One region of the Kosakonia pseudosacchari genome, then DNA from elsewhere that is predicted to be linked to it. Evidence: predicted binding sites of a transcription regulator. Region 1 holds the regulator's gene; each other region holds the start of a gene.

Region 1 (3,162 bases):
GCGAATCCTCCGAAACATCGTCGAAATAACACTTTCATGTGTCATACAGTGCAGTCCGACGCGATAGCAGTTTCCGCGTGCTTCCCTGTTCTGCTATGATTGCCCTTATCTGTGGGCGTAGCGCCACCACCATACTCATTAAGTTTCAAGAGGTTATTTTACTCATGGCAATTACAGGTATTTTCTTCGGCAGCGACACCGGCAACACCGAAAACATCGCGAAAATGATTCAGAGTCAGCTTGGTAAAGATGTTGCCGACGTACATGACATTGCCAAGAGCAGCAAAGAAGATATCGAAGGGTATGACATTCTGTTGCTCGGCATTCCTACCTGGTACTATGGTGAAGCGCAGTGCGACTGGGATGACTTTTTCCCGACGCTGGAAGAGATCGACTTTAACGGTAAATTAGTTGCGCTGTTCGGCTGTGGCGACCAGGAAGATTACGCGGAGTATTTCTGCGATGCGCTGGGCACCATTCGCGATATCATCGAACCGCGCGGCGCGACCATCGTTGGTCACTGGCCAACCGCGGGCTACCATTTTGAAGCCTCTAAAGGTCTGGCGGACGATGACCACTTCGTTGGCCTGGCGATTGACGAAGACCGTCAACCCGAGCTGACTTCCGAACGCGTTCAAAAATGGGTAAAACAGGTTCGCGAAGAGTTGCACCTGGACGATATCCTTAATGCCTGAGTTTTTTTACGGCGTAATCTGTGGGTTACGCCGTATTAATAGATAAAAGCAATGGAAATAATTGCTACAAATTTTTAACTTTTTTCTCCATCGCTGTACAATAAGCCCTGCTAAACTGGGTGCCGCCGTAAAGGACTTTGCTGGCGACACCACGTTTTATAAGCTTACTTTACTTGAGGGCTTGCAGTTTTCATCCAGCCATGGCAGTTCTATAATGAGACGCATTACCCCAGGTGCATTCCTTATAACTTCCGCTAAGGAAGTGAATCGTATAGCAACAGGACAGATTCCGCATGACTGACAACAATACCGCATTAAAGAAGGCCGGCCTGAAAGTCACGCTTCCTCGGTTAAAAATCCTTGAAGTGCTTCAGGAACCGGATAACCATCATGTCAGTGCGGAAGATTTATACAAACGACTGATCGACATGGGCGAAGAGATCGGGCTGGCAACGGTTTACCGTGTACTGAACCAGTTTGATGACGCCGGGATTGTGACCCGTCATAACTTCGAAGGCGGCAAGTCCGTTTTTGAACTGACTCAACAACATCACCACGATCACCTGATCTGCCTCGATTGCGGCAAGGTGATTGAATTCAGTGATGACTCCATTGAAGCGCGTCAGCGTGAAATCGCCGCGAAACACGGTATTCGCCTGACTAACCACAGTCTTTACCTTTACGGCCACTGCGCCGAAGGTGACTGCCGCGAAGATGAACACGCGCACGACGCGAAATAATAGCGTTTAAAACCTAAAAGCCAGCCTGACGGTTGGCTTTTTTTTATCTGCAATAACGATAACGGCAAAAAAGAAAAACCCGGCAAGCTCGCGCCGCCGGGTTTAATCACCACATCACATTACGCTTTTACGCTGTCGACACGGCTAAAGCGTTTACCGTCCGGGCTGGCGGTGCGCACCTGCACTTCCCCGCTCACCTGCGGACGCGCTTTATCGTCGTAGCGCTGCCAGTTTTTGCCGCCGTCGGTTGAGAACTCAACCACCATGCCCGGGAAACTGGTATTGGCTTCCAGTTTTCCACCGACCACGCGAGCGCCCGGCACAGGCAAGCGATAGTGCACGCCCGCTTTGTCCAGTTTCGCCAGTTCACGATGGCCTAACAGATTAGCAAAGCGTTGCCAGTCCCTTTCCAGCGCTTTCACATCCACCAGATGTGTCTCACCGCCTTTGTATTCACGCCCGGCTTTGTAATCCTGCTCCCAGCCCGCGCGGTGCCATGCGCGTTCCGCCACCGAAATCATACGTGGATAGATCATGTACTCCATCTGATTATCGGTGCGCACCACCTCGCTCCACAGCTGCGCAGAAAGGCCATACGCACCCGGCCACGGTTTGTCGGACTTCGCGCTAAACGGGGTGCCATCGCGATCAAGCGAGGTTTCTGCGTTCTGCGGCATATTGTCCGGGGCGAAGCTGAATATCTTACGTTCATCGCTAAAACGCGTGCCCCAATAGTAACCGCTTTCGGCCGGGTTGACCTCATTCGGGAAGTCGAGATAAACGTAATCCGGGTTAGAGACCACCACGCGGAAACCTTTGTTCGCCCAGTCATTTACCGAGTCAAAACCGCCCCAGTAGAGCGTGTCCCAGAAGTTCACGTTGACATGATCGGTGGCGAACACCGACGCATCTTTGGCATCTTTCAAACCGTCCTGCCACGCCTGCATCGTGTCAATGCCGTGCGCTTTCACCAGCTTGCTGACCTCAACGCCAAAATAGCTGGAGAGATGTTCAACGTCGGCAACTTTGCCCTCTTTGATCATCGCCTGGCAGGCTTGCGATTTCGCCCACGGCTTATCCTGATTGCTCTGATCAATAATGCCTTTGCCCGCTTCCGGTTTTTTCTGATCCGTATAACCGGCGCCCAGATAGATATTTTTCGCTTCGTCGCCACCAAAATGCCAGGTATTCAGCGGCAGTCCGGCTTCTTTATGCATCTGCTGGATTTCGCCAATCACTTTGTCTACAAAGTTACGCGACGAATCGAGGCACGGATTGAGATAGCCGGTGCGGTTATAGAACTGCACACCGGTGGTGTTGGAGGTATCCGTCGGATCCAGTAAACGGTACTGGTTCGCCTCTTTCTCTTTGCCCTCTTTCATCAGGCGCTCATACCGCGCTTCCATAGAGATTACCGCGGCACGCGCATGAGCTGGCATATCGATTTCCGGGATCACTTCGATTTGTCGCGCTTTGGCGTATTTGAGGATTTCGATGTAATCGGCACGGCTGAAGTGACCGCTGCCGTTGTTATTGCTGTCCGGTCCGGAACCGAGCTGTGGCAACAGGCATGTTTTCTCACTCAAATCATGACAACGTTTACTGCCGATATCGGTCAGTTCTGGCAGACCGGGGATCTCAATGCGCCAGCCTTCATCATCCGTCAGATGGAAATGGAATTTGTTCAGTTTGTACGCCGACATCTGATCTAACAGGCGCAGTACCGC
Region 2 (3,162 bases), 710 kb from region 1:
ATCTGTCGCCCTTCCACTGGCGGGCGCGGCAGATCCAGTTCGCCAGTTGCCACATGCGCCGGACAAGCCACAGAATCCAGAATGGTCATACGATCTGGTCGGCCGAAAATCAATTTACCGAGCGGCACAATGCTTTTGCGAAGCTGTTCTGCAGAAAGTGAGGAAAGATAAGCGGTAAGCTGCTGAACATCTGCAGGCGCGGCAAACTGCGAATAAAATTGACCGACAATATAATCAAGCAACGCTGGCGGAATGGTGCCAGTCGCATCGATGGCATTAAGCATCGCGAAGTAACGCTCACGCGCCACATCGGTTTCATCACCAATAAAGGTATCAAATAACATCATTGCCTTAACACGCGCAGGTGCGGCGGCAGCGAGTTCTGCGCCCCACATGCCGCCGACCGATAAGCCGACCACGGCAAACTGGTCAATCTTGAGTGAATCCATTAAAGCCAAATGGTCTGCGGCAATATCGGCCAGAGAGGCTGGGGAGCCAGGCAAAGCAGGGGATTCGCCATGTCCCCACAAATCCGGGGCTATCACACGAAAGTGCTGGCTGAGTGTTTCTATTTGCGGCGACCACATCGATTTATCGAACAAATAGCTATGGCCCAACAGCACGGGAAAACCCGCGCCGCTATCTAAAAAAGACATCATTGGTTTTGCATGCATCAATACTCTCCTTGTTTGATGGCCCAGCGAGGTGAGCGCATTTTTAAAAAACCGAACATAGCTGACTTTATCTCAGAAATGAGAGGGGCATTTCTTCTTTTTCGACAGTTTTCTCTTATTTCAGAGCCATTTTCCTGTAGCGACCAGAACACCATAACGTCACTCCGGCGTGGAGATAGTTGGGTAAAGCAACGTTTCCAGGAAGCTGGCTACTACCCACAGCGTTTCGCTGAAAATTGACCATAAACCCACCACCAGAACCACCACCGCAAGCAACAACAAAATCAACGCCGTTTTATCCATAACTTGCTCAAATGTGGTCAAAAATCCTTGTTTTCGGACACTCATTCCAGCATCCGGTTCAACTTTTTACTATGACTATTTTGCCGCCGACATGCGGCCTATTGATATCACTGGAGATTAATTTTGAAAACGCAAAGCGCTGAAGTTGGGGTTATGCGTTTAAGACGCCGTTTTGCGAAAAGGTAATGTTTTACTAAGCGAGTCACTTTTTTCATTAAGAAATACCAACACCCTATCTCAATAATAGGTATTGACTATACATCTTTTCTTTTTTACCCCTTATCCGCCGCAGTGCCCTCTAAAATCATTATTTATCAATTTATTAAACAAATTTTCACTTACCTGTAAAGCCCTGGCGCAGAGTCTATGCTTATACCATGTGCCGAAAAAAGGGACTCATGGGTAATAACCCTTCGGAAAAGAGGTTGAAGTGATAATCATTATCACTAACATAGCATTATGAGCCTTTGATCTGCTGATGTGAGGTAAACGATGGAATCATTTAATCCGCAAGATTTTACGTGGCGGGGGCTAACCATGACACCCGCTGCCGCAGAACATATCCGTGCGCTGGCCAGTAAGCAGGCCGGAGTACTCGGTGTACGGCTGGGTATCAAGCAGACGGGGTGCGCAGGTTTTGGCTATGTACTTGATACCGTGACGGAACCGAATGAAGACGATTTGCTTTACGAATCTGACGGCGCACGCCTTTACGTACCGCTGCAGGCGATGCCGTTTATTGACGGCACCGAAGTAGATTACGTGCGTGAAGGTTTAAATCAGATCTTCAAATTTCATAACCCGAAAGCTCAGCACGAATGCGGCTGTGGCGAAAGTTTCGGGGTATAGGCGGTACTATGTCTCGTAATACTGAAGCAACTGACGATGTCAAAATCTGGACCGGCGGCAACCTCAATTATAAAGAGGGTTTTTTTACCCGGTTAAGCACTGACGAGCTGGCAAAAGGCATCAATGAAGATGTCGTGCGGGCCATTTCAGCGAAACGCAATGAGCCAGAATGGATGCTCGAATTTCGCCTGAACGCTTTCCGGGCGTGGCTGGAGATGGAAGAGCCACACTGGCTGAAAGCCCATTACGAAAAACTGGATTATCAGGATTACAGTTACTACTCCGCACCTTCCTGTGGCAACTGCGACGACACGTGCGCCTCACAGCCCGGCGCGGTGCAACAGACCGGCGCAAATGCCTGGCTGACGGAAGAAGTTGAAGAGGCGTTTAACCAACTCGGCGTCCCGGTGCGCGAAGGCAAAGAAGTGGCAGTCGATGCGATTTTTGACTCCGTCTCCGTGGCGACGACCTACCGTGAAAAATTGTCTGAGCAAGGAATCATCTTCTGCTCGTTCGGCGAGGCGATACATGACCACCCGGAACTGGTAAAAAAATACCTCGGAACGGTGGTGCCCTCTAATGACAACTTTTTCGCCGCGCTTAACGCCGCCGTTGCCTCTGACGGCACGTTTATCTACATCCCGAAAGGCGTGCGTTGCCCGATGGAACTGTCGACCTATTTTCGCATTAACGCGGAAAAAACCGGCCAGTTCGAGCGCACCATTCTGGTTGCGGATGAAGGGAGCTACGTCAGCTATATCGAAGGGTGTTCCGCGCCGGTGCGCGACAGCTATCAGCTGCACGCGGCAGTGGTGGAAGTGATCATCCACAAAGACGCGGAAGTGAAATACTCCACGGTGCAAAACTGGTTCCCGGGGGATAACAACACCGGCGGCATCCTTAATTTTGTGACCAAGCGTGCGCTGTGCGAAGGCGAAAACAGCAAGATGTCATGGACGCAGTCTGAAACAGGCTCCGCCATTACCTGGAAATATCCGAGCTGTATTCTGCGCGGTGATAACTCGATCGGTGAGTTCTTCTCCGTCGCATTGACCAGCGGGCATCAGCAGGCGGATACCGGCACCAAGATGATCCATATCGGCAAGAACACCAAATCGACGATTATTTCGAAAGGGATCTCCGCCGGGCATAGTCAGAACAGCTATCGGGGGCTGGTGAAAATTATGCCGACCGCGACCAATGCCCGTAATTTCACCCAGTGCGACTCGATGCTGATTGGTCCGGATTGCGGGGCGCATACCTTCCCGTATGTCGAGTGCCGTAATAACAGCGCGCAACTTGAGCATGAAGCCACGACATCGCGTATCGGTGAAGA
Region 3 (3,162 bases), 1.8 Mb from region 1:
ACCCAGCCACTGAATACCGTGAATAAAGATGGCGACCGAGCCTGCGTCGAAAATGGGCTGGAATGCGCCGCCGATGTTAATGGCAAACAGAAACATCAAATACATGACGAACAAAAAGATCGGCAAACCCAAAAAGCGGTTGATAATGATGCGGTCAAGTGCGGCGGTGAACTGGCTTGGCTCGGCAGTGAGCGTGTTGCTGACGGTATCGCAAATCGCCGCAATCGACTGGTAGCGAGCATCAGCAATATGCAACGCAGGGTCGTCCATTTCCGTTCCCAGTCGAGCGAGCGAGGCAGCCAGGCTCTGTTCGTTTACGCCAGAATTGGCGCGGCTGTAAATATCACCTTCGAGCATTTGCAGACCCATCCAGCGACGTTGCTGCAACGGCACATCATCGGCCATTTGCTGCGCCAGCACGTCTGCTTCGCGGGAAAGGGGCTGGGCGTAATGCACCAGTTCAACATTGTCGTTGTGTTGATGGCGGTCAACAGCCAATTTAAGCGCTTCAATCCCGCGGCCGCGTGTGGAAACCAGCGGGATCACCGGGCAGCCCAGACGTGCGGCAAGGCCGTCGATATCAATGCGGACTTTCTGCTTTTCGGCGATATCCAGCATGTTGAGGGCGATAATGCACGGCACGCCCAGCTCCAGCAATTGCAGCGTCAGGTAGAGGTTGCGCTCAAGATTGGATGCATCAACAACGTTGATCACCAGATCGGCGTCACCGCTTAAAATGTAATGGCAGGCGATCTGCTCATCCAGCGAGGTTTGCGCGGAAATGGTGGTGAGCGAGTACGTTCCGGGAAGATCGACCAGCGTGACCTGGTGGTTGGTCGTGTTGAACTGGCCCTCTTTGCGCTCAACGGTTACGCCGGACCAGTTTCCCACCCGCTGACGCGCGCCGGTGAGCTGATTAAATAACGTTGTCTTGCCAGAATTAGGATTACCAATTAAGCCAATGGTCAATTTTTTCATTTTTACGTAGCACTCTTTATAACGACTGGCTGATTAACGAGAAACCGCTTCCAGTTCGAGGAACGCGAGATCTTTTTTCCGTAACACTAAATTAACGCGGCGGGTTTCTATATGAATCGGGTCACCCAAAGGGGCGACGCGAACCACATTAAAAGAGGAGCCGGGCAACATCCCTAATGACAGGAGTTTCTGCCGCCAGGCCGGGCTTATTTCTTGGGAGAAACCGGTAATTTTCCACGCACTGTCTGGAGAGAATTGCATAGAGCCTACTTATTTACGCTGCGAGCCAAGAGTTATCACGCGCCGTCTGGCGCACTGTTCGTCATCGAAGGAGTGGAGAAATAATCTACTGAACCAATGATAATGAGAATAGTTTTTATCATCAATCATAAAAATGCGTTTGCCGGGAGCAGAATTGATAATTTGATTCTCTTTTGACGTAGCTCAAAAATTTGTTGGGTTGTGTATTGCCTGCGCAAAACCAGAAAATATTACCGCCGAGTTAAAAAGATAATTTTTATTTTACAAAGTTAATGCTTGTTTCATATTTGTAATATACGCCGCGTAAGAAAAATAACGCAGATACCAATAGCGCAATTAAATATTGGGCGTGATTAGTTAATAATTTTGAAGAGTAAATACCAGGCGAAATAACGAGTTAATTGCATTTCTTTCATTAATCGACAGTTTTAATTGGGAGTTTTTCGAACGTGTTTGCAAAAAATACCCCTCCCGGTGAAGGGAGGGGTAAAGATTAACGTTTTTTACCCATTGCCGCAGCGAGTGCATCCATCATCGCACTGTTGCCGCCCGGCTGACTGTCGCGGCCGCGTGGCGCTTTCGCCGGGCGCGCAGCATTACGATTGCCGTTATCGCGGTTGCTGCTGTTGCCGTTGCCACGACGAGCGCTGGTGTCGCCTGGCTGCTCGTCCAGACGCATGGTCAACGCGATTCGTTTGCGCTGTAAATCCACTTCCAGCACCTTGACCTTCACGATATCGCCCGCTTTCACCACAGTATGCGGATCTTCAACGAACTTGTCCGCCAGCGATGAAATGTGCACCAGACCATCCTGATGCACGCCGATATCAACGAAAGCGCCAAAGTTAGTCACGTTGGTGACCGCGCCTTCGAGCACCATGCCCGGCAGCAGGTCATTCATCGTTTCCACGCCTTCGGCAAAGGTCGCGGTTTTAAACTCCGGACGCGGGTCGCGCCCCGGTTTCTCCAGCTCTTTGATGATGTCGGTCACTGTCGGTACACCGAACTGTGCATCGGTAAAATCGCTGGCTTTCAGCTTGCGCAACTCCGTGCTGTTACCCATCAGATCGCGCAGTGACTGCTCGGTTGCCGCCAGAATACGTTCCACCACCGGGTAGGTTTCCGGGTGAACAGTAGACGCGTCCAGCGGGTTGTCGCCGTGGTTAATACGCAGGAAACCCGCGCACTGTTCAAAGGCTTTCGGCCCCAGACGGCTCACTTTCAGCAACTGCTGGCGGTTCTGGAACTGACCGTTTTCATCGCGCCAGGCGACAATGTTCTGCGCCATCATACGGGTTAAACCGGCAACGCGGGTCAGCAGCGGCACCGAGGCAGTATTCAGATCAACGCCGACGGCGTTTACGCAATCCTCGACGACTGCATCCAGTTTGCGCGCCAGTTGCGTCTGGCTAACATCGTGCTGGTACTGGCCGACACCAATAGATTTCGGATCGATTTTCACCAGCTCCGCCAGCGGATCCTGTAAACGACGGGCGATAGAGACCGCCCCGCGCAATGAAACATCCAGATCCGGGAATTCGAGCGCCGCCAGCTCGGAAGCGGAATAAACCGATGCGCCCGCTTCGCTGACAATCACTTTCTGCGCGGTCACGTTCGGGAACTGTTTCTGCACATCAAGGTAGAAACGTTCCGTTTCGCGCGATGCGGTGCCGTTACCAATCGCCACCAGCTCAACATGGTGTTTTTCGCACAATGCCGCGACGACCATTGCCGCTTTTGCCGCTTGCCCGGTATGCGGATAGATGGTGTCGGTGGCGACCAGTTTGCCGGTGGCATCCACCACCGCGACTTTCACACCGGTACGCAAGCCCGGATCGAGGCCCATCGTGGCGCGCAGCCCGGCGGGTGCTGCCATCAGCAGATCGTGCAGGTTACGGGCGAAAACATTGATGGCTTCGTCTT

The links. Region 1 encodes Fur, which represses iron uptake genes when iron is present. Its sites were predicted from a motif close to ATAATAATGAGAACNACTATCAA; they were not measured.
Region 2: the regulator Fur is predicted to act here: its motif matches at 1,408-1,430, upstream of sufA (Fe-S cluster assembly scaffold SufA).
Region 3: the regulator Fur is predicted to act here: its motif matches at 1,336-1,358, upstream of feoA (ferrous iron transporter A).

The regions. Positions count from the first base shown of each region.
Region 1 is NZ_CP063425.1:1,422,856-1,426,017, reverse strand. Features, by position in the region: gene ybfE (LexA regulated protein) at 1-1, shown strand, start outside; gene fldA (flavodoxin FldA) at 165-695, shown strand; gene fur (ferric iron uptake transcriptional regulator) at 989-1,435, shown strand; gene IP581_RS06585 (beta-N-acetylhexosaminidase) at 1,555-3,162, opposite strand, start outside.
Region 2 is NZ_CP063425.1:2,129,826-2,132,987, forward strand. Features, by position in the region: gene IP581_RS10040 (alpha/beta fold hydrolase) at 1-674, opposite strand, end outside; gene IP581_RS10045 (Ecr family regulatory small membrane protein) at 834-1,022, opposite strand; gene sufA (Fe-S cluster assembly scaffold SufA) at 1,470-1,826, shown strand; gene sufB (Fe-S cluster assembly protein SufB) at 1,835-3,162, shown strand, end outside.
Region 3 is NZ_CP063425.1:4,516,306-4,519,467, reverse strand. Features, by position in the region: gene feoB (Fe(2+) transporter permease subunit FeoB) at 1-978, opposite strand, end outside; gene feoA (ferrous iron transporter A) at 1,012-1,239, opposite strand; gene IP581_RS21545 (Tex family protein) at 1,733-3,162, opposite strand, start outside.